2 regions of the Dysosmobacter sp. Sow4_B12 genome follow, and region 2 is predicted to be linked to the other one. Evidence: riboswitches for the same ligand, from Rfam matches in the RefSeq annotation. Region 2 holds a riboswitch; the other holds the start of a gene.

Region 1 (11,660 bases), on a different contig from region 2:
GCGGCGGCTTTGAGATCACCAACCCCCAGCCGGTGCACCTGGCGGAGGAGGAGTACCAGAGCATGATCGCGGAATTGAAAGAAAAACTGGGTATCTAATCGTTTAGCTTTCAAAGTGCGGCAGAAATGCCGCACTTTTTTCTGGCAGCTTTACGCAAATTTTTGCGTGATTCCTCTTTTCTGGGGGCGGCATCTGTGGTAGAATGCTATTCGGTGAAATTTGTTCCTTTCAAGAAAGGTGGTAATAAATATGAGAAAAACCAAGATCGTCTGTACTCTGGGACCCGCCACGGACCGGGAGGGTGTTTTGCGGGAGATGCTGCTCTCCGGCATGAACGTGGCCCGCTTCAACTTTTCCCACGGTGACCACGCCGGCCACAAGGCCCGGTTGGACACGCTGAAGGCGCTGCGGAAGGAACTGGACCTGCCTGTGGCCGCCATGCTGGACACCAAAGGCCCCGAGGTGCGGCTGAAAAGCTTCAAGGACGGCTCTGTGGAGCTGAAGGAGGGCTCTGAGTTTACCCTGTGCACCAACGAGGTGGAGGGCGACGAGACCCGCTGCTCCATCACCTATAACGACCTGCCCGGCGATGTGAAGGCCGGGGACGCCATCTTGCTGGACGACGGCCTGGTCCGCATGACCGTGCTGGAGACCACGCCCACCACCATCCGCTGCAAGGTGCTCAACAGCGGCGTCATGAAAAATAACAAGGGCGTCAATATCCCCGGCGTCCGCCTGTCCATGCCCTATGTGAGCCAGCGGGACCGGGAGGATATCCTCTTCGGTATCCGGGAGGGCTTTGACTATATTGCCGCCAGCTTTGTCCGCACCGCCGCGGACATTCGGGAGCTGCGGCAGATCCTGGACCAGAATAACTCCCACATCCGCATCATCGCCAAGATCGAGAACCGGGAGGGCGTCAGCAACCTGGCGGACATCCTGGCCGTGGCCGACGGCATCATGGTGGCCCGGGGCGACATGGGCGTGGAGATCGACTTCACGGAGATCCCCGTTATTCAAAAGGACATGATCGCCCAGTGCGTGGCCTGCGGCAAGCCGGTCATCACCGCCACCCAGATGCTGGACTCCATGGTGGAAAATCCTCGCCCCACCCGGGCGGAGATCACCGACGTGGCCAACGCCATTTACGACGGCACCTCCGCCATCATGCTCTCCGGCGAGACCGCCGCGGGCAAGTACCCGGTGGAGGCGGTGCGCACCATGGACGCCATCGCCCTGCGGACGGAGGCCAACATCGACCGGGCCAAGCCGTTGAAGGTCTCCGGCAAGGAGCGGCTGTCCATCACCACCGCCATGGCCCACGCCGCCTGTACCACCGCCATGGACATCGGCGCCGACGCCATCCTCACCGTCAGCCAGCGGGGCGTCACCGCCCAGATGGTCAGCCGCTTCCGGCCCCAGACCACCGTGGTGGCCCTGCTGCTGGACGAGCAGGTCCGCCGGCAGATGAGCCTGTACTGGGGCGTGGAGGCCATCATGATGCCCTATGCCAGCAGTTCTGACGAGCTGGTGGATTTTGCCGTGGAGGCGGCGGAGAAGGCCGGAATCGTGAAAAACGGCGATCTGGTGGTGGTCACCGCCGGCGTGCCCGTGGGCGTGGCCGGCACCACCAATATGATCCGCGTCAAGCAGGTGGGCGGCTCCCTCATCAACGCCACCGGCATCGGCGGCAAGAAGGCCAGCGGCCGCCTGTGCGTGTGCCGGGTGCTGGACGATGTGGCGGAGAAGTTCCGCCCCGGTGATGTGCTGGTGGTGCCCTATACCACCAACGCCCTGCTGCCCTACATCCGCGAAGCCGCCGCCGTCATCACGGAGGAGGCCAGCGCCGACTGCCACACCGCCACCGTGGGCCTTACCCTGGACAAGCCCGTCATCGTGGGAGCGGTAGACGCCACCCGCCGCCTGACGGACGGCCTGCGGGTGTCCGTGGACTGCGGCCGCGGCGTGGTCCAGACCCTGCCGGAATAAGAAAAGCAAAAACAACCCCCGCCCATTGGCGGGGGTTGTTTTGGTTCAAACGCCCAAAATCAGGGAGGCGAACTGGAAGTAGATCAAAAGGGACAGGGAGTCCACAATGGTGGAGATGAAGGGAGAGGCCATGACGGCGGGGTCAAAGCCCACCTTTTCCGCCAGGATGGGCAGGGAGCAGCCCACCAGCTTTGCCACCATCACCGTGCCGATGAGGGTGGCGCACACCACCAGAGCCACCGTGGGGGTGACGGTGGGGTTGTGGAGCAGCCACCGGTCCACCAGCATCATTTTTATGAAGTTGGCTGCCGCCAGACACAATCCGCAGCAGATGGACACCCGGAACTCCTTCCACAGCACCCGGACCAGGTCCGAGAACCGCACCTCCCCCAGGGACAGGGCGCGGATGACGGCGGTGGAGGCCTGGGTGCCGCTGTTGCCGCCGGTGCCGGAGAGCATGGGGATGAAGGAGGTGAGGATGGCACAGGAGGCCAGGGCGCTTTCAAAGTGGGTGAGGATGATGCCGGTGAAGGTGGCGGAGAGCATCAGCACCAGCAGCCAGGGGGTGCGGGCCTTCCAGGTCTCCAGAGGGCCGGTTTTCAGATAGGGCTTGTCAGAGGGCAGAATGGCGGCCATCTTCTCGATATCCTCGGTGACCTCCTCCTGCAGAACGTCCATGGCGTCGTCCACGGTGACGATACCCACCAGACGGTTTTCCGTGTCCACCACGGGAAGGGCCAGAAAGTCGTATTTGCTCAAGGCCCGGGCGGTGGATTCCTGGTCATCCAGGGTCTGGACGGAGATGAAGTTGCGCTCCATGATGTCGCCGATGATGTCGTCGTCATCCGCCAGCAGCAGCGTCCGGATGGACAGCAGGCCGATGAGGTGGCGCCCCTCGTCGATGACGTAGCAGACGTTGATGGTTTCCTTGTCGGGGCCGGTGCGGCGGATGCGCTTGAGGGCGGCCTCCACCGTCATGTCCTCTTTCAGGTCCACAAACTCCGTGGTCATGATGCTGCCGGTGGAGTCGTCGGGGTACTTGAGGATCTCGTTGATGCTCTTGCGCATCTCCGGGTCGGAGTGCTTGAGGATGCGCTTGACCACGTTGGCGGGCATCTCCTCCACAATGTCAACGGTATCGTCCAGATACAGCTCGTCCAGCACTTCCTTCAGCTCCGTGTTGGAAAAGCTCTGGATCAGCAGCTCCTGCTGGTCGGAATCCAGCTCCACGAATACCTCCGCCGCCAGCTCCTTGGGCAGCAGGCGAAAAACCAGAGCCACCTTTTCATCCAGCTCGCCGCACAAGGCGGCGATGTCCGCCGCCTCCATGGGCAAAAGGAGGTCCCGCAGGTCCGCGTATCGTTTTCGGGCGATATACTCCTCGATCTTCTCCAGCAGCTCTTCCCGGTTTTCTTCCAGCTCAAACACGCCGCGCGTCCTCCTTTCCGGTTTCAGTGAAAAAATAAATTCCCTGCTCGCCCGGAACGGTGCGACCAGAGAATGTCCCTTTCCCGGAGGACCTGCGCCCTCCGCCACCGTTCAAGCTTTAGCCTCACAAGGCGGTGAAATCGCGTTAGATGATACCTTCGTGTTCGATATCGCCTGTTCAAACCAACTCATGATGTCTCCATCACTCCGCGGCAGCGATCCATATCCCTGTGGTAGCCTTACCTACCGGACGATATGTAATTTTTTGTTTTCTTCGTTTATATTATGCCAAAAAATTACGGCTGTCAACCCGAAGGACGGCTGATTTGGAATTTCCCGGCCCGAAAACCGCTTGTCGCCTGTGGGGCGGCGTGGTATAATAGGACATTCCGAAGAAATTGCGGCTTGGAGGAAGGGCGGGAGGCGCGCATGGGTATTCACGACGGACACAGAGAGAAGATGCGGCAGCGCTTTTTAAGCGGCGGACTGGACCATTTCGCGGACCATGAGGCCCTGGAGCTGCTGCTGTATTACGCCATCCCCCGGCGGGACACCAACCCCATCGCCCACGCCCTCATGGAGCGGTACGGCTCCCTGCCGGCGGTGCTGGCCGCCCCGGCGGAGGACCTCGAGAAGGTGGACGGCATCGGGGAAAACGCCGCGGTGCTTTTGAAGCTGGTGCCCCAGCTGTACCGCAAGGCCCGGCTGGCGGAGGCGGAGCAGGAGACGGTCCTCAACTCTTCGGAGCGGGCCGGCGCGTATCTTCTGGAGCGGTTCGTCGGCGAGACCCATGAGGTGGTCTACGCCCTGTACCTGGACCGGAAGGGCAAGCTCATCGCCTGCCGTCACCTGGGGGAGGGCGGCATCTCCTCCGCCGGGCTGGACATCCGCCGGCTGTTGGAGCAGGCACTGCTGACCTCCGCCAGCGCCGTGATCCTCTCCCACAACCACCCCAGCGGCGTGGCGCTGCCCTCGCCGGATGACTATGTTGCCACAGACCGGGCAAAATCAGCATTGCAGAGCATCGGCGTCCAGCTGGCGGACCACATCATCGTGGCGGACAACGACTTCGTGTCCATGGCCGACAGCGGGTATCTGCTTTGAACCGCCCCGGCTTTTGCCGAAGCGGGAAGAACAAGTATCGAACATATGTTGCATTCAAAAGGCGGCTATGGTATCATAAATGCGCAAACAAATAAGCTGCTTGGGAGGACGACATGCCAAAATTTCAAGTCGTTTCTGAATACCAGCCCTCCGGCGACCAGCCGCAGGCCATCGCGGCGCTGGCGGAGGGGATCGAAAACGGACTGAAGGAGCAGGTGCTGCTGGGCGTCACCGGCTCCGGCAAGACCTTCACCATGGCCAAGGTCATCGAGCAGGTGCAGCGCCCCACCCTGGTGCTGGCCCACAACAAGACCCTGGCGGCCCAGCTGTGCGCGGAGTTCAAGGAGTTTTTCCCCAACAACGCCGTGGAGTATTTTGTGTCCTATTACGACTATTACCAGCCGGAGGCCTATATCCCCCATACGGACACCTACATTGCCAAGGACGCCTCCACCAACGACGAGATCGACCGGCTGCGTCTGTCCGCCACCTGCGCCCTGCTGGAGCGGCGGGACGTGATCGTGGTGTCCTCCGTCTCCTGCATCTACGGCCTGGGCGAGCCGGATGACTTTGCCAAAATGGTGGTATCTTTGCGGGTAGGCGCCCAGTGGGACCGGGACGAGCTGCTGCGGCGCCTGGTGGAGATCCGCTACGAGCGCAACGACATCGCCTTCGAGCGGAACATGTTCCGGGTCCGGGGCGACACGGTGGAGATCTACCCCGCCTACTATAAGGACAAGGCCATCCGGGTGGAGTTCTTCGGGGATGAGATCGACCGCATCAGCGAGATCACGCCTCTGACCGGCGCGGTGAACCGGGTGCTGAACCACATCGCCATCTATCCCGCCAGCCACTATGTCACCACCAAGGGCAAAATGGACCGGGCCATCGGCGAGATCCGCCGGGAGCTGGAGGAGCAGGTGAAGGTATTCACCGACAACGACCAGCTGGTGGAGGCCCAGCGCATCCGCCAGCGGACAGAGTACGATATGGAGATGATGGCGGAGCTGGGCTATTGCTCCGGTATCGAGAACTACTCCCGCATCATTTCGGAGCGGCCCGCCGGGTCCGCCCCCATGACGCTGCTGGACTTCTTCCCGGATGACTTTTTGCTGTTTGTGGACGAATCCCACGTAACACTGCCCCAAGTGCGGGCCATGTACAACGGCGACCGTGCCCGGAAGGATTCCTTGGTGAAGTACGGCTTCCGCCTCCCTTGCGCCTACGATAACCGCCCGCTGAAGTTCGAGGAGTTTGAGGAGCGCATCGGCCAGGCGGTGTTCGTCTCCGCCACGCCGGGACCCTATGAGCGGGAGCGGGCGGACCAGGTGGTGGAGCAGGTCATCCGCCCCACGGGCCTGCTGGACCCCCGGGTGGAGGTGCGTCCCGTCACCGGGCAGATCGACGACCTCATGGAGGAGATCAACGCCCGGGCCAAGCGGAACGAGCGGGTGCTGGTGACCACCCTCACCAAGAAGATGGCCGAGGATCTGACGGAGTTTTTCAAAAACGCCGGCATCCGGGTGCGGTATATGCACTCCGACGTCCAGACCATCGAGCGGATGGAGATCATCCGGGACCTGCGGTTGGGCGAGTTCGACGTGCTGGTGGGCATCAACCTCCTGCGGGAGGGCCTGGACCTGCCGGAGGTGAGCCTGGTGGCGGTGCTGGACGCCGACAAGGAGGGCTTCCTCCGCAGCGAGACCAGCTTGATCCAGACCATCGGCCGCGCCGCCCGAAACGCCGAGGGCCTCGTGATCCTGTACGCCGATGAGATCACCCCCTCCATGCGGGCGGCTATGGATGAAACAGCGCGCCGCCGCACCATCCAGGACGCCTTCAATCAAGAACACGGCATCGTGCCCAAGACCATCATCAAGGGGGTCCGGGAGGTGCTGGAAATTTCCAAGACGGCGGAGAGCGGCACCGGCGGCAAGGGGAAGAAGCGCAAGCTCACCGACCAGGAGCGGGCCGCGGAGATCGCCAAGCTGGAAAAGGAAATGAAAGAGGCCAGCAAGATGTTGGAGTTCGAGTACGCGGCGGTGCTGCGGGACCGCATCATCGAGCTGCGGGGTGAGAAATAGCCTCTTTCATTTCCGAGATCAATTAAACAGAAGGGCTCCCGCGCGAGCCCAACGAAGTGGGTCGCGTGGGAAAAGGAGCGGCAGCGAAATGAGAGAGCTTTCGGCGCAGCCGGAAGCGAGGGATATGGAGCTTGCCGCGACGCGATGCTGGAGTTCGAGTACGCGGCGGTGCTGCGGGACCGCATCATCGAGCTGCGGGGTGAGAAATAAATGCGATACGAATGGTTGGACGAATACCTCCTCTCCCTTCCGGGGGCGGAGAAGGATTACAAGCCCGAGTGGGGCTGGTTCCGATACATGGTCCAGGGGAAGCTGTTTGCCGCCGTCTGCTCTCCGGGACCGGAGCACAAAACCTACGGCGGCCACGACCTGGTGAACTTGAAATGCGACCCGCAGCGCTCCGAGCTGCTGCGGGCGCAGTACCCGGACATTCTGCCGGGCTTTTACTCTGACAAGCGCACCTGGATCGCCTGCTTTTTGGACGGCGCCCTGCCGGATGCGCTGCTGCGGGAGCTGTGCGGAGCGTCTCACCGCCTGGTGGTGGAGAAACTGCCCAAATATGTACAAAGAGAACTCATGGAAAACAGAGGATGAATACAATGGCAAAGCACAAGGAAGAAAAAACAAACGTCATGCGGGTCCTGGACCAGAAAAAAATCCCCTACACGGCCCATACCTACCCTGCCGACGGTCCCATTGACGGCGTCAGCGTGGCGGGCTATCTGGGACAGGACGTGGAACGGGTGTTCAAAACCCTGGTGACCAAGGGGAGCACCGGGGCATACTACGTATTCGACATCCCCGTGGCGGAGAACCTGGACCTGAAAAAGGCCGCCAAAGCGGTGGGAGAGAAGTCCATCGCCATGCTGCCCCAGAAGGACTTGCTGCCCCTCACCGGCTACGTCCACGGCGGCTGCAGCCCCGTGGGGATGAAGAAGCAGTTCCCCACGGTGTTCCACGAAACGGCCGTCCTGTACGATACCATCTGCGTCTCCGCCGGCAAGGTGGGCGCCCAGGTGGAGCTGGCGCCCCAGGCGCTGCTGGACCTGCTGGGGGCTTCCGCGGCGGATGTCACTGTGGAGTGAGCAGCGGGACTCCCGCTGAGGAGGTACAACATGAAGCTGATCACTGAACTGGTGGTCTCCCTCATCATCGTGTGGGGATGGTGCCAGGAGGAAACATACAGATAATCTCTGACAAGGAGACGCAATACGCATATGCAGGATAAAATTATCGTCAAGGGAGCCCGGGCCAACAACCTCAAAAATATCGATGTCACCATCCCCCGGGACAAGCTGGTGGTGATGACGGGCCTCTCCGGCTCCGGCAAGTCCTCCCTGGCCTTCGACACCATTTATGCCGAGGGCCAGCGGCGGTACGTGGAGAGCCTTTCCTCCTATGCCCGGATGTTTCTGGGTCAGATGGACAAGCCGGATGTGGACTATATCGAGGGACTTTCTCCGGCCATCTCCATCGACCAGAAGACCACCAGCAAAAACCCCCGGTCCACCGTGGGCACGGTGACGGAGATCTATGACTACCTCCGGCTGCTGTGGGCCCGGGTGGGCACGCCCCACTGCCCCAAGTGCGGCAAGGTCATCCGCCAGCAGACCATCGACCAGATCATCGACCAGGTGCTCTCCCTGCCGGAGGGCACCCGCATCCAGGTGATGGCCCCCGTCGTCCGGGGCAAAAAGGGCGAGCACCAGAAGGTGTTCGAGGATGCCAAGCGCTCCGGCTACGTCCGGGTGCGGGTGGACGGGAACCTGTACGAGCTGGACGAGGAGATCAAGCTGGAGAAAAACAAAAAGCACAGCATCGAGATCGTCATTGACCGCCTCATCATCCGGCCGGACATCCAGCAGCGGCTGACGGACAGCGTGGAGACCGCCTCCGGCCTTTCCGGTGGATTGGTGGTGGTGAACCTGCTGCGGGAGGAACAGGACCTGGTGTTCTCCCAGAACTACGCCTGCGAGGACTGCGGCATCTCCATCGAGGAGCTGACGCCCCGGATGTTCTCCTTCAACAACCCCTACGGCGCCTGCCCCACCTGCACGGGCCTGGGCAGCCAGCTGAAGGTGGACCCCGCCCTGGTGGTGGAGAACGAGGAGCTTTCCTTGATGGAGGGGGCCATCACCGCCTCCGGCTGGAACAACATCCGCTCCGACGGCATCTCCCGCATGTATTTCGACGCCCTGTCCCAGAAGTACCACTTTAAGCTGACCACTCCCTGGAAGGACCTGCCCGACGAGGTCAAGCAGGTCATCCTGTACGGGACCAACGGGGAAAAGCTGGAGCTCCACTATGACCAGCCCAGGGGCAAGGGCGTGCTGTACCAGCCCTTCGAGGGCATCTGCAATAACCTTCAGCGCCGCTATATGGAGACCCAGAGCGACTCTGTGAAGCGGGAGCTGGAGGAGAGCATGAGCGAGTGCCCCTGTCCGGAGTGCAAGGGGCGGCGGCTGAAAAAGGAATCCCTGGCGGTGACGGTGGGGGACAGGGCCATCGATGAGCTGACCCGCCTTTCCGTGCTGGACGAGCTGGAGTGGGTGGATCATCTGGAGCTGACGGACCAGCAGCACCTCATCGCCGACCGTATTTTAAAGGAGATCCGCTCCCGGCTGGGCTTCCTGCGGTCCGTGGGCTTGGGCTATCTGACCCTCAGCCGCAGCGCAGCCACCCTCTCCGGCGGCGAGAGCCAGCGCATCCGACTGGCCACCCAGATCGGCTCCAGCCTCATGGGCGTCCTTTATATCCTGGACGAGCCCTCCATCGGTCTCCACCAGCGGGATAACGACAAGCTGCTGGACACCCTGCGCTCCCTGCGGGACCTGGGCAACACGCTTTTGGTGGTGGAGCATGACGAGGATACCATGCGGGCCGCCGACTATCTCATCGACATCGGCCCCGGCGCCGGCGTCCACGGCGGCGAAGTGGTGGCCGCCGGCACGCCGGAGGAGGTCATGGCCAATCCAAACTCCCTAACGGGCCAGTACCTGTGCGGCAAGAAAAAAATTCCCGTGCCCCAGTCCCGGCGCCCCGGCAGCGGAAAGCTTTTAAAGGTGGTGGGCGCCGCCGAGAACAACCTCCGGGGCATCGACGTTGCCTTCCCCCTGGGTACGTTCACGGTGGTCACCGGCGTGTCCGGCAGCGGCAAGAGCTCTCTGGTCAATGAAATTTTGTTCAAGCGTCTGGGAGCGGACCTCATGCGGATGAAAACCCGCCCCGGCAAGTGTGAGCGCATCGAGGGCATCGAGTATTTGGACAAGGTGGTCAACATCGACCAGAGCCCCATCGGCCGGACGCCCCGGTCCAATCCGGCCACCTACACCGGCCTGTTCAACGACATCCGGGACCTGTTCGCCTCCACCCAGGAGGCCAAGAGCCGGGGCTACGGCCCGGGCCGCTTCTCCTTCAACGTCCGGGGCGGACGGTGCGAGGCCTGCTCCGGCGACGGCGTTTTAAAAATCGAGATGCACTTCCTGCCGGACATTTTCGTCCCCTGCGAGGTGTGCAAGGGACGCCGCTACAACCGGGAGACCCTGGAGGTCCGCTACAAGGGGAAAAATATTGCCGAGGTCCTGGATATGACCGTGGACGAGGCGGTGGAGTTCTTCTCCGCCCTGCCCAAGCTCAGCAAGCGGCTGCAGACCCTCCAGGACGTGGGCCTGGGCTATGTGAAGCTGGGCCAGCCCTCCACGGAGCTGTCCGGCGGCGAGGCCCAGCGGGTGAAGCTGGCCACGGAGCTTTCCAAGCTGGCCACCGGCAAGACCATCTATATTCTGGATGAGCCCACCACCGGCCTCCACGCCGACGATGTGCGCAAGCTTCTGGAGGTCCTCCAGAGGCTGGTGGACGCCGGGAACACCGTGGTGGTCATCGAGCACAACCTGGATGTCATCAAGTGTGCCGATTGGCTCATCGACCTGGGCCCCGAGGGGGGCGACGGCGGCGGCACCATCGTCTGCACCGGAACGCCGGAGACCGTGGCCGCCTGCGCGGCAAGCTATACCGGACAGTATCTCAAGCGGGTGCTGGAGCGGTGAATGTGCGAATCTGACGGAGGAGGCGATACCAGTGGCGAACATCAGAGCCTTTCAAAAGCAGGATACGGCCCGAGTGATCTCCACTATGGCCGGAGCCTTTGCGGATGACCCGCTGTACCGGTATTTTATCCCTGAGGATGCGGCCCGGGAGCGCTTTTTGAAAAAATTCATGGCTTTCCGTCTGCGGTACGGATGCAGATACGGCAATGTCCTGGTGGCCGACGGAGGTGTGGGCGTGGCGGTATTCCTCAAGCCCGGCCATAACATGGGGCCGGCAGACCTGCTGCTTTGCGGCGGGCTGCAGGCCATGCTGCTGTGCACAAAGGAACAGCGTGAGCGGATCATGAGGGCCAACAGCTTTGCAGATGCCATAGCGGCCCAGACGGTGGGGGAACCCTGCTGGCATCTCTCTCCCATTTGCGTGGACCCCGCTTTTCAGGGAAAGGGCATCGGCAAAGCCCTGATGGCCCATGGCCTCGCGCAGATACAAGAACTGTCCCAGCCCTGTTATCTGGAAACACAGTCGGCCGCCAATGTGGCTTTCTATCGCTCCTGCGGTTTTTCGGAGGTGTCCCGCACACCAGCCCCCGGGACCGGGGTGGACCACTGGGGTATGCTGTGGGAACCACACATTTAATTCCCGGCAAACAGCCGGAACATTTTATTGCTTAACAAGAAAGTTGAGGATCACCTATGTCTGAAATCAAAAATGTCGCCATGATCACGGTCTGCGGACGGCCCAACGTGGGCAAGTCCAGCCTGACCAACGCCCTGGTGGGGGAAAAGGTAGCCATCGTTTCCAACAAGGCCCAGACCACCCGGAACCGCATCTACGGCGTGGTGAACCGGGAGGACACCCAGTATATCCTGCTGGATACCCCGGGCCTTCACAAGCCCAAGTCCGCCCTGGGGGACTATATGGTGAAGGTCGTCACCTCCAGCCTCAGCGACGTGGACTGCGCACTGCTGCTGGTGGAGCCCATCGCCCATGTGGGTGCTCCGGAGCTGG
Region 2 (11,660 bases):
GTCATCGACACACGGGGCGATGTGGTGGCTTTCGGAAGCCGGGTGCTGGATAAGTCAGAGCCCAAGTATATGAACTCCTCGGAAACGCCGGTATACTCCAAGCGGCGAGTGCTGTACGGACTGAATCTGGCAAAGAAGACCAAGCGGCCCAATATCATCCTCTGCGAGGGCAATCTGGATATTGTCACCCTCCACCAGGCGGGCTTTGACAACGCGGTGGCTTCCATGGGCACCGCATTGACAGTAGAGCAGACCCGCCTGCTCTCCCGCTTTACCAAGGAGCTGGTGCTGTGCTACGACAACGACAACGCCGGCAAGATCGCCACGGAGCGGGCACTGCAGCTTTTGAACAACTCGGAGTTTACCGTCCGGGTCCTGCAGCTGCCCCGGCGGTTGGTGGACGGCGAGTATGTGAAGCAGGACGCTGACGATTTCATCAAGTTCCAGGGACCGGACGCCTTTGAGCGTCTGCTCAGCGGCAGTGAAAACGGCATTGAGTTCCGCATGGCCCAGGTGGCCGGGAAATACGACCTGGCCGACGACCAGGCCCGTGTGGCCTACTGCGAGGAGGTCAGTGACCTTCTCGCAGGCCTCAGCAGCGCGGTGGAGCGGGAGATCTACACCGCCCACGCCGCCGAAGCCGCCAAAATCACGCCAGAGGCCATGAAGCTGGAGGTCCAGCGGGCCTTCAAGCGCCGTCTGGCCCACGAAAAGCGGGCAGAGCTGCGGCGGGACCTAAACCCCGCCGCTCAGATGCAGCCAAAGGAGCGGTCTTTCCGCTACGACAACCTCCGTTCCGCCCGGGCGGAGGAGGGTGTTTTGCGGCTGCTGACCATGGACGAATCCCTCTTCGGCATCCAGCCGCCTCTGCGGTCGGACCAGTTCTCCTCTCCCCTGCTGGGAAAGGTGTTTGGGCTTTTGTGGCAGGCCCACGAAGAGGGGCGGCAGCCCTCCGTGGCAGCCCTCGCCGGAGCGCTGGACCAGGAGGAAATGAATCACATCACAGCCATCTGCCAGCAGCCGGAATCCCCGCAGAACGCCCGGCAGGCGCTGGCGGACTACATACGCATCATACAGACAGAGGCTGAAAAACGTGCCGGTGGGACTGTTGATCCCCTGCTGGCGGCCACAGAAAAATATAAGAACAAAAAGGGTACTGGAGGAAAGCAGCATGGCTAAAGAATTGGAAGAAATGACTCCCGCGGAACTGAAGGCGCAGGCAGACGCGCTGCTGGCGTCTGCGGACGCGGAGGTGGAGGCCCCGGCTGCAAAGCCTGCCAAAAAAGCCGCGAAGAAAAAGAGCACGGAGGCAAACGCCGCCCAGGAGCCGCCCCGTGTAATGACAGATGAAGAGGCCAAAAAGGCCGGTATTGTCCGCCTGGATGACAAGCAGGTGGCCGCTCTGCCTGCTGCCAGCTGGCTTATCAACAACGAAAAGCTGCGGGAGCTGCTGGCCAAGGGCAAGAAAAAGGGCAAGCTGGAATCCGCGGAGCTGATGGAGGCTGTGGACGACTTGAATCTGGAGAGCGAGCAGATGGACCAGCTGTATGACTCTCTGGAGGCGCTGAACATCGACATCAGCACCGATGACGACCTGCTGCCGGACCTGCCGGATGACGAGCCTGCCGCCGAAGAGATCGCCGATGTGGAGGAGGAAGAGCTGGTCGACCCCAACACTCTGGTGAACAACTTCTCCATCGACGACCCCGTCCGCATGTACCTCAAGGAGATCGGCAAGGTGCCCCTGCTGTCTCCCGATGAGGAGATCAACCTGGCCCAGGCCATGTCCGCCGGCAACGAGGCCTCCCGCCATCTGGCCGAGCTGAAGCGCCAGCGGGAGGCAGGCGAAGAGGTCACCGCTACTGCCGAGGAGGAAGCTGCCTGGCAGGCGGATTATAAAAAGGGTGAGGCCGCCAAGCAAAAGCTGGCGGAGGCAAACCTCCGTCTGGTGGTTTCCATCGCCAAGCGGTACGTGGGCCGCGGCATGCTGTTTCTGGATCTGATCCAAGAGGGCAACCTGGGTCTGATCAAGGCCGTGGAGAAGTTTGACTACACCAAGGGCTACAAGTTCTCCACCTACGCCACCTGGTGGATCCGGCAGGCCATCACACGTGCCATCGCCGACCAGGCCCGCACCATCCGTATCCCCGTCCACATGGTGGAGACCATCAACAAGGTCATCCGTGTCAGCCGCCAGCTCCTCCAGGAGCTGGGTCACGATCCCACCCCCAATGAGATCTCCGCTGAGATGGGGATGCCCGTGGAGAAGGTCCGCGAGATCTTAAAGATCGCCCAGGAGCCCGTTTCCCTGGAGACACCTATCGGTGAGGAGGAAGATTCCCACCTGGGCGACTTTATCCCCGACGAGGGTGCCAGCGAGCCCAGCGAGGCCGCCTCTTTCACTTTGCTGAAGGAGCAGTTGATGGATGTACTGTCCACGCTGACGCCCCGGGAAGAAAAGGTTTTGAAGCTGCGTTTCGGTATCGAGGACGGCCGCACCCGCACCCTGGAGGAAGTGGGCAAGGAGTTCAATGTCACCCGTGAGCGTATCCGCCAGATCGAGGCCAAAGCCCTCAGAAAACTGCGCCATCCCTCCAGGAGCAAGAAACTGAAGGACTTCCTAAACTGAGGAAGCAAAAACTTTAAGTAAGTTAAGTAAAAAAGAGACCATCCCAAATTTTGTGTAAAGCTCCGATGTGGTGTAGAATAGAAGCACCACATCGGAGGTTTTACATAGGAAGAAAGCGGAAACACCACCGAGGTCTGGTATCTCTCTGACCCCGGACAATGGGCGGCCGCGGCCCAGGCCTTCACCGCCCATGACAACATTCTCATCGCCCTGCCGCTGTATATGGAAAACATTCCCGGCATCCTGCTGGAGTTTTTGTCGGGTCTGAAGCCCAAGACGGCCCTCGGCACAAAGCTGGCGTTTTTGCTGCAGGGCGGCTTCCCGGAGGCCTCCCAGAGCCGGTGCTGTGAGAAGTATCTGGAGACCTTGCCCGCGCAGCTGGGATGCTCTTACGGCGGCACGCTCATCAAGGGCGACATTTTCGGTCTCAGCCTTATGAACGACAAAAACCGCCGGAAGCTGCTAGTTCCCTTCACGGAGATGGGCCGGTATTACGCCCGGACCGGGTATTTCGACAAGGCCGCTGTGAACCGCTTTGCCGGCCCGGAATATCTGCCAAAAGCCCAAATTCGAATGTTCCGCCTCATCGGACAGCCCGTTCAGCGTCTCTTTATGGGGCATATGGCCGGGAAGATGGGCTGCCAGACGCGGCTGGACGCAAAACCCTACGGTGCCTTTGTCCGCAGGTAAGCGGTCTTTTTCAGAAATCAACATAAAAGTCCCGGGGCATGACTTGCGTCGTCCCCCGGGACTTTACTTGCCGAGACGGAAGCGGTCACTCCCGGTACTGCTGCATCCGCCAGACGATGGCGGAGATCTGGCCCCGGGTCAAGGTGTTGTTGGGCTTGAAGGTGCTGGTGCCGTTGGAGAAATAGCCCTCCACGATACCGGCGGCGTTCAGCGCCCGCACATAGGGGTCGGAGGTGTCCGTGAAGGGATTCACGCTGGACAGGTCGGAGATGCTCAAGCCCAGGGCCTTGGCGGCCAGCTGCGCCATCTGCTGGCGGGTGATGGCGGCGTTCAGGTTCACGCTGCCGCTGACCAGGCCGTCAGCCTTCGCGGCGGCCAGATAGCCGCTGAACACGTTGGAGTCCGTGGGCGCCTGGGTCTGGTATCCGGCGGCCAGCATAATGAGCTTCAGCGCCTGTCCCCAGGTGACCGACTTGTTGGGCTGGAAGGTGCCGTTGCTGTAACCGTCGATAACGCCGGCATCAGACAGCTCCGTCACGTACTTATAGCACCAGGTGGCGGAGGTGACATCAGAGAAGGTCTTGACCTTGTTCACCACGCCGATGGAGAACACACCGCTGGCCACAGGGCTGCCGCTGCTGCCGTAGGCCACATAGGGGATCTCCACAGAGCCGGTGAAGCCACTGGCGGGCACGAACTGCAAAGAGCTGATTTCCGAATAGCTGTACAGGCTCGTGGTGGTGGCCTTCTTGCTGGAGCCGGCATACACGGTGCCCTTGGAGGAGGCGGGCAGCTGCAAAAGCTGGATGCAGTCAACGCCGTCACCGGTGGCGCCGGCCACCGCGATGGAGATGGATGCCGCCGGGAAGGTCACGGAGCTACCGGAGGTGGTGGTGCCGTAGATTTCGGACATGCTCTTGGAGGTAACGCTGATGAGAACGCTGCCGGAGGCGGAGCCGCCGTCCGTGCTGTACGCGGTGAAGGGGATCTCCTCGCAATAGTTGCTGCCGCCGGGGATGTAGGTCAGCTCACTAAGAGCGTAATCACTCTTGGAAGAGGGGCTGAAATACAGGGAAATGCTCTTGCAGGTGGAGTCTGTGATCCGCTCCGAAGAGGTCCCGTAGGAACTGGCGCCAAAGAAGTTATAGTACAGGCTGCCCACGGCAGGCGCATCCGTGATGCGCACATACGCCAGCGTGCTGCCGGGGCGCGTTTTCTTCATGAAGCGGGCAAAGTCGTTGGCGTTCAGCTGGACGGAATTGCCGGAGGTGATGCGGTAGATGATGTCGCCTGCGGCGGCGCCATCAGAGGAAGAGCCGGAATCCGCCTCGCCGATGCGGATGACCAGCTTGCCGTCGGCGTAATCGTCGTCGCCGCAGGCACGGAACTTCATCGTCACCGTGCTGCCATCGGCGTCATCGTCCGCCACGAAGGAAAGACCCTTGATGGGATAGTCGCCGTAATCGTCGCTGCTGTAATAGAAATCGTAGTCCTCCAGTTCGCTCTTGCTGAAGGATTCCTCTCCCTTTTCATCATAATCGTAATACAGCACACCGTTGGAGGTCTTATAGGAGCTGTCGGGATAGAAGGTCACATACCGGAAGGTATCGTCACACTCGTCCTCGTAAAACTCCTTGAAGTCCGAGCGGTCAAAGGCCACCTCGTCACCGGCGTCCACATCATAAGTGATGTCGCCCTTACTGCTACTGCTGCTACTGCTGGAGCTCACTTTGCCGATGCGGATCTTCAGCACGCCGTCAGCGTAATCATCCTCGCCGCAAGCGCGGAACTCCAGTGTCACCGTGCTGCCGTCGGCGTCGTCGTCCGCCACGAAGGACAGCTTGTTGAGGGGATAGTCGCCGTAGGCGCTCTTGCTGTAATAGAAGTCGTAATCCTCCAGGTCGCTCTTGCTGAAGGATTCCTCGTCCTTTTCGTCATAGGCGTAATACAAAACACCGTTGGCGGTCTTATAGGAGCTGTCGGGATAGAAGGTCACATACAGGAAGGTGTCATCGCACTCGTCCTCGTAGAACTCTTTGAAGTCAGCGCGGTCAAAGACCACTTCCTCTCCGGGGTCCACATCATAGGTGATGTCGCCCTTACTGCTACTGCTGCTCTTGGTATCCGCCTCGCCGAGCCGGATCTCCAGCACGCCGTCGGCGTAATCGTCATCGCCCCAGGCGCGGAACTCCAGCGTCACCTTGCCGCCGTCGGCATCGTCATCCGCCACGAAGGACAGCTTGTTGAGAGGGTAGTCGCCGTAGGAGCTTTTGCTGTAATAAAAGTCGTAATCCTCCAGGTCGCTCTTGGTAAAGGATTCCTCGTCCTTTTCGTCGTAGGCGTAATACAAAACGCCGTTGGAGGACTTGTAGGAGCTGTCGGCCTCAAAGGTCACATACCGGAAGGTGTCGTCGCACTCATCCTCGTAGAACTCTTTGAAGTCCGCGCGGTCAAAGACCACTTCCTCTCCGGGGTCCACTTCATAGATGATGTCGCTGGAGGCCGCCGACGCCGCCGGGACCATGCCCACCACCAGAGCCGCCGCCAGCACACACGCCGTCAGCTTCTGCTTTACAATGCCTTTCATTTTGACTTGATTCCTCCGTTCCTGGATACTTCAGCCAACGGACAAGCCACTGGCTGATAGCTGGCTTTTATTATACATCAACCGCCTATGGACTGTCTTGCGAATTTGTAAATTTTTTTCATTTCTTTTCCCGGCGCTTGACTTGCCCGTTTCCATACGTCTGTAACCGCCGTGCCTCCCGCGCTTTTTTCCGCTAAATCCCCAACAGCCAGGAGGCCATCTGGAAATAGACCAGCAGGGACAGGGCGTCCACCACCGTGGTGATGAGGGGGCTTGCCATCACCGCCGGGTCAAAGCCCAATCTCTTGGCCAGGATGGGCAGCAGTCCGCCCACCAGGTCCGCCAGGATGACTGTGACCGCCAGCGTCAAGCTGACGGTAGCCGCCACAGCGGTGCCGACGCTGCTCATCACCAGCAGCCGAAGAAAATTCACCGCCGCCAGCGCCAGGGCGCACAGGCCGCTGACCCGCAGCTCCTTCCACAGGACCCGCAGCCAGTCGGCAAAGCGGACCTGGCCCAGGGATAAGCCACGGATGACAGTCACCGAGGACTGGCTGCCGCAGTTGCCGCCGGTGTCCATCAGCATGGGGATAAAGGCGGTCAAGGCCACCTGGGCGGCCAGCGCATCCTCAAAGTGGGAAATGATGCCGCCGGTGAGCGTGGCGGAGAGCATCAGCAGCAAAAGCCAGGGGATGCGGTCCAGGAAGAGCCGGGCCGCCTTGCTCTCCAGGTACGGCTTTTCCGAGGGCATCATGGCGGCCATGCGCTCCATATCTTCCGTGGCCTCCTCCTGCAAAACCGCCATGGCGTCGTCAGCGGTGACCACGCCCACCAGGCGGTTCTCTCCGTTTACCACCGGCAACTCCAGCAGATCGTACTCCTCCATCAGCTGGGCGGCCAGCTCCTGGTCATCCTCCGGCTGGAGGGTGACAAAGGGGTGGGACATGACGCTCTCCACCAGGATGCCGCCCCGGGTCAGCAGCAGGTCCCGCAGCGCCACCTGGCCCAGGAGGGTGTAATCCTCCCCCACCACATAGCAGTGGTTCATATTGGCATCCGGCAGGCCCACCTGGCGGATGCGCTCAATGGCCTCGTTCACCCGGCAGCGGGGCGGCAGTACCACCGGCTCCGTCCACATGATGACAGCCACAGTGTCCTCCCCCACGGGGCGGACAGATTCAAACAGCTTCTCGTTTTTCAGCATGATCGTACCTCCTTGTTTTCCGGGAGCCGCAGCTCCATTCGACAGGGAGGCCGGACAAACCGCGCCTAACCGGGACAGACGCCTGGGGGCAGACTGTCCTGACGGCTGTTCCGGTCAAGGGCTTTCCAGTTGTCTGGCCTTCGACTGCCCGCGTCCATCTCGTTCACCTCACTTGTTCTTAACATCAATCAAAAAGACGCATGCCCCAACGGTGGGCATGCGTCTTGCTTCTGCGCTGTCTTTGACCTGCCACCGTTCAAGCTTCAGCTTCGCCGGGCGGTGAAATCGCATTAGGTCATGCCTTGCTTTCGACAAGCCCTGTTCAAACCATCGCGTGATGTCTCCATCACTTTGCGGCAGCGATCCATATCCCTGCGGTAGCCTTACCTACCGGACGCATTTTGATTGTAAAAACACTATATCCGAATTTTCTCCCGCTGTCAACCCACAGCCGTTTTAAAACTTTCGGATCTCCTCCAAGAACTGTTTTCCATACCGCTCCGCCTTGGCGCTGCCCACGCCGCCCACGGCCCGCAGCTCCGCCATGGTGGCGGGACGGCGGACCGCCATCTCCCGCAAGGTCTTGTCGCTGAACACCATATAGGCCGGGATGCCCTGGAACCGGGCGGTCCTGGCCCGCAGGCTCCGCAAATGCCGGAACAGCTCCGCGTCCTCCCCCTCCAGCTCCATAGGGATGGGACGGGAGGCAGGCAGTTTCTCCCGGTCGGACCGCATCAGCAGCGGCGCGGCGCCGTACACCACGTCCTCCGCCTTCTCCGTCAGCCGCAGCACGGGATAGGGACCGGCACTGGCCTCCAGCACCCCCGCCTCCAGCAGGCAGCGGATGCGCTCCCGGACCTCTGCCTGGGTCAGTTCCTTTAAAGCACCGTAGGTGGCCTCCCGGTCCATGTGGTACTTGCGGACCTTGTCCGTCACAGCGCCGCAGAGGGTCTCCGCGATGACGCCGGCGCCGAAGCATTGGCCTGTCTCCGCGATGCAGCGGACGATGAGCTTCGCTTCCCGGGAGATGTCCACCTCCTCAAAGTTATGCAGGCAGTTATAGCAGGTGCCGCAGTAGTCCGGAGCGGATTCCCCGAAATACTGCAGGATGTACTGCCGCAGGCAGTGGCGGGTCTGGCAGTAGCCCGTCATCTGCCGCAGGCGCTCCCTGTCCCGCTCCCGCAGACGGGCCGCCGTCACGGCGTCCAGATCCTCCCGGGGCTCACTGTGCTCGATGAGGTACTGGGCCGTCCGCACGTCCTGGCTGCTGTACAGCAGGATGCAGCTGGAGGGAGCGCCGTCCCGGCCGGCCCGGCCGGCCTCCTGGTAATAGCTCTCCATGTCCTTGGGCATGTTGTAGTGGATGACATAGCGGACATCGGACTTGTCGATGCCCATGCCGAAGGCGTTGGTGGCCACCATGACCGCCGCCCGGTCATAGAGGAAATCCTCCTGGTTTTGCAGACGCTCCTCCGGCTCCAGTCCCGCGTGGTAGCGGGTGGCGGCGATGCCCTCCTCCCGCAGAAAATCGCAGACCTCCTCCACAGTCTTCCGGGTGGCGCAGTACACGATGCCGCACTTGCCGGGCCGGCTGCGCACCAGCTCCAAAAGCGCCGCCCTCTTGCCGGAGGGCTGGCGCACCTCGAAATACAGGTTCTCCCGGTCAAAGCCGGTAGTGACGGACAGCGGTGATCTCAGCTCCAGCAGCTTCAGAATGTCCGACCGCACATCCGGCGTGGCGGTGGCGGTAAAGGCCCCCACCGGCGGCCGCTTGGGCAGGGCGTTCACAAAGGCGGGGATGTTTAAATAAGACGGGCGGAAATCCTGGCCCCACTGGGAGATGCAGTGAGCCTCGTCCACCGCCACCAGGGAGATGTCCGCCGTTTCCGCAAAGGCCCGGAATCCCTCTGTTTCCAGCCGCTCCGGCGCCACGTAGATGATCTTGTACCGCCCGGCCTTGGCCCGGTCCAAGGCCAGCAGATACTGGCGAAAGGTGAGGCTGCTGTTGAGATAGGCTGCCGGCACCCCCATCTGCACCAGAGCCGTCACCTGGTCCCGCATAAGGGACACCAGGGGCGAGACCACGATGGTGATTCCCGGCAGCAGCAGGGCCGGGACCTGGTAGCACACAGACTTTCCCGCTCCGGTGGGCATGACGGCCATCACGTCCCGGCCGGAGAGCAGGGCGTCGATCACTTCCTTCTGGCCGCCCCGGAAGGCGTCGTATCCGAAATAGGTTTTTAAAGCTTCTTCCTTGGTCATGGTTCTGATTCCTTTCTGTTTCCGTGCCATTGTACCACAGGCGGCGGCAAAATGATACCGCCGCTCCCGTTTTTCCCGGAGCCGCTGTTGCATTTGGTACATTTCTGTGATACTGTAACATATGTAACCAAGGAGGTGGAAACCATGCAGGACAAGACGGACAAGCTGCGGCGGCTGGCACTGGTGGCAAGACGCTATTATTTGGAGGACAAAAAGCAAAGCGACATCGCCGCGGAGCTGGGCGTTTCCCGCCCTCTCATCAGTAGGATGCTCAGTGAGGCCCGGGAGCTGGGGGTAGTGGAGATCACCATTCACGCTCCCGGTGAGACCGCCAACGCCCTTTTGCGCCGCTTGGCGGAGACCACCTTCCTCCACGGCGGTGCCCTGGTCAGCGACGGCGGAGACGACGGCCAGACCAATCTCGCCCTATGCCGGGAAACACTGGCACTGCTGGAGCGACTGGAGGCCCGACAGGTGGGCATCGGCTGGGGGCATTTCATCGGCCAGCTGGTGTCCTTGGTGGAGGCGGAACCGCCGAAGCACAGCGGCGTGAAGCACCTGTTCCCCCTCCTGGGCAACGCGGGCTTTCCCATCCGCAATTACCACTCCAATGAAAATGTCCGCATCCTGGCGTCGGCCCTGGGGGCGGAGCCTCACTTCCTGTACCTGCCCGCCCTGGCGGAAAGCTGCGAGGAAAAGGAGGTCCTCTGCGCCACGGAGCTGTACCGCCAGATGGACCAGCAGTGGCGGCAGATGGACACCGCCTTGGTGAACATCGGCAACTATCCCTCCACACCGGATTTCGCCTCCGTGGCCCGGTACGGTCCTCTGCTGCAGCGGCAGCGGGCCTGCGGCCGTCTGCTGGCGTACTTTTTCAACGAAAGCGGCCAAATCATCCGCTCCGACCACGATTTTGCCATTCAGCTGCCCATTGAGCACCTGGCCCAGTGCCGCAACGTGGTGGGGCTATGCTCCGCCAACACCAGCGTGCGGGCCCTGCGGGGCGCCCTGCGGACCGGGCTGTTCACCCATCTGGTGGCCCGGGAGCAACTGGTATCCCAGCTTTTGGAGTAAAGTAACATATGTAACGCTCTCACAGACGTACTGCTCTGTGAGAGTGTTTATTTTTTGTGCTTTTTTACATAGAATATTGATTTTTACTTTATCGATATGTAGAATTTGATTGTCATTTATTAACTTTTGTAACTATTTTGTTATGCTGCGAACAGATGTTAACAGTATAGGAGGCGTATGCACATGACCTTGGACCGGGCCGCTGTGGCGGCCATGCTGACCAGCGCCGCCAAATTGCTGGCGGACAACGCGACCGTCTCAGCGAGATCGACTCCCGCTTCGGTGACGGTGACCACGGCGTCACCATCAACAAGATCGCAAAGCTCCTTCTAGATCGGGTGCCACAGTGGGGCGACGAGAGCATCCAGGACTTCCTGGACGATCTGGGCACCGCCATTATGGAGGTGAAGGGCGGCTCCGCCGGTCCTCTGTACGGCACCATGATCGGCGGTCTCGGCGTGGAACTGGGCCCCGATGAAAGCGAGCTGGATGCCGACGGCGTGAAGCGGATGTTTGCCGGATGCCTGTCCGAGATGGAGGACATCACCACCGCCAAGGTGGGCGACAAAACCATGATGGATGCCCTCATTCCCGCGGTGGAGGCTGCCCAGGCGGCGGAGGGTTCTCCCAGGGACATCCTGTTGGCTGCCGCTGCCGCCGCCGAGGCCGGCGCCGTGGCCAGTGAGCAGTTCGTATCCAAATTCGGCCGTGCCCGCAGCTACAAGGAGCAGACCATCGGCACGCCCGACGCGGGTGCCGTATCTACCTCCCTGTTTATTCGCGGTTTAGCGCAAGGACTATAAAGCAAAAATACTTTATTTAAAATCTTAATATAACAGGAGGACTCCCGCCATGAAAATGAAGAAGTTCATCAACAGCCCTGACAATCTGACCGACGAGCTGCTGGACGGCCTGGTAGCCGCCAACCGCTCCCTCATCCACCGGGGTGAGGAGAACATGATCATCAATAACGCCTTGGAAAACGCCGACCGGGTCACCATCGTCACCCAGGGAGGCTCCGGCCATGAACCCGCCATCTCCGGCTTCGTAGGCGAGGGCATGGTGGACATCTCCGTGGTGGGTGACATCTTTGCCGCTCCCGGCCCCCAGGCCTGCGTGGACGCCATCAAGCTGGCGGACAAGGGCAAGGGCGTTTTGTACATCGTGCTGAACCACGCCGGCGACATGCTCACCGGCAACTTGACCATGAAGCA

The links. Region 2 has a riboswitch for magnesium ahead of mgtE (magnesium transporter). Riboswitches for the same ligand answer to the same signal wherever they lie in the genome.
Region 1: it holds a riboswitch for magnesium, as region 2 does, so the genes downstream of both, mgtE (magnesium transporter) here and mgtE (magnesium transporter) in region 2, are expected to answer to the same signal.

The regions. Positions count from the first base shown of each region.
Region 1 covers NZ_JBQKKR010000011.1:49,069-60,728, reverse strand. The annotation lists gene ACTQ4R_RS10065 (HIT family protein) at 1-98, shown strand, start outside; gene pyk (pyruvate kinase) at 250-1,989, shown strand; gene mgtE (magnesium transporter) at 2,035-3,408, opposite strand; M-box (ykoK) riboswitch at 3,514-3,675, opposite strand; gene ACTQ4R_RS10050 (JAB domain-containing protein) at 3,847-4,521, shown strand; gene uvrB (excinuclease ABC subunit UvrB) at 4,635-6,605, shown strand; gene ACTQ4R_RS10040 (MmcQ/YjbR family DNA-binding protein) at 6,816-7,199, shown strand; gene ybaK (Cys-tRNA(Pro) deacylase) at 7,205-7,690, shown strand; gene uvrA (excinuclease ABC subunit UvrA) at 7,823-10,651, shown strand; gene ACTQ4R_RS10025 (GNAT family N-acetyltransferase) at 10,683-11,288, shown strand; gene era (GTPase Era) at 11,345-11,660, shown strand, end outside.
Region 2 covers NZ_JBQKKR010000014.1:13,573-25,232, forward strand. The annotation lists gene dnaG (DNA primase) at 1-1,179, shown strand, start outside; gene rpoD (RNA polymerase sigma factor RpoD) at 1,340-2,629, shown strand; gene ACTQ4R_RS11030 (hypothetical protein) at 2,852-3,319, shown strand; gene ACTQ4R_RS11035 (S-layer homology domain-containing protein) at 3,405-5,906, opposite strand; gene mgtE (magnesium transporter) at 6,100-7,110, opposite strand; M-box (ykoK) riboswitch at 7,351-7,512, opposite strand; gene recQ (DNA helicase RecQ) at 7,567-9,372, opposite strand; gene ACTQ4R_RS11050 (sugar-binding transcriptional regulator) at 9,517-10,446, shown strand; gene ACTQ4R_RS11055 (hypothetical protein) at 10,630-10,779, shown strand; gene ACTQ4R_RS11060 (DAK2 domain-containing protein) at 10,785-11,249, shown strand; gene ACTQ4R_RS11065 (dihydroxyacetone kinase subunit DhaK) at 11,299-11,660, shown strand, end outside.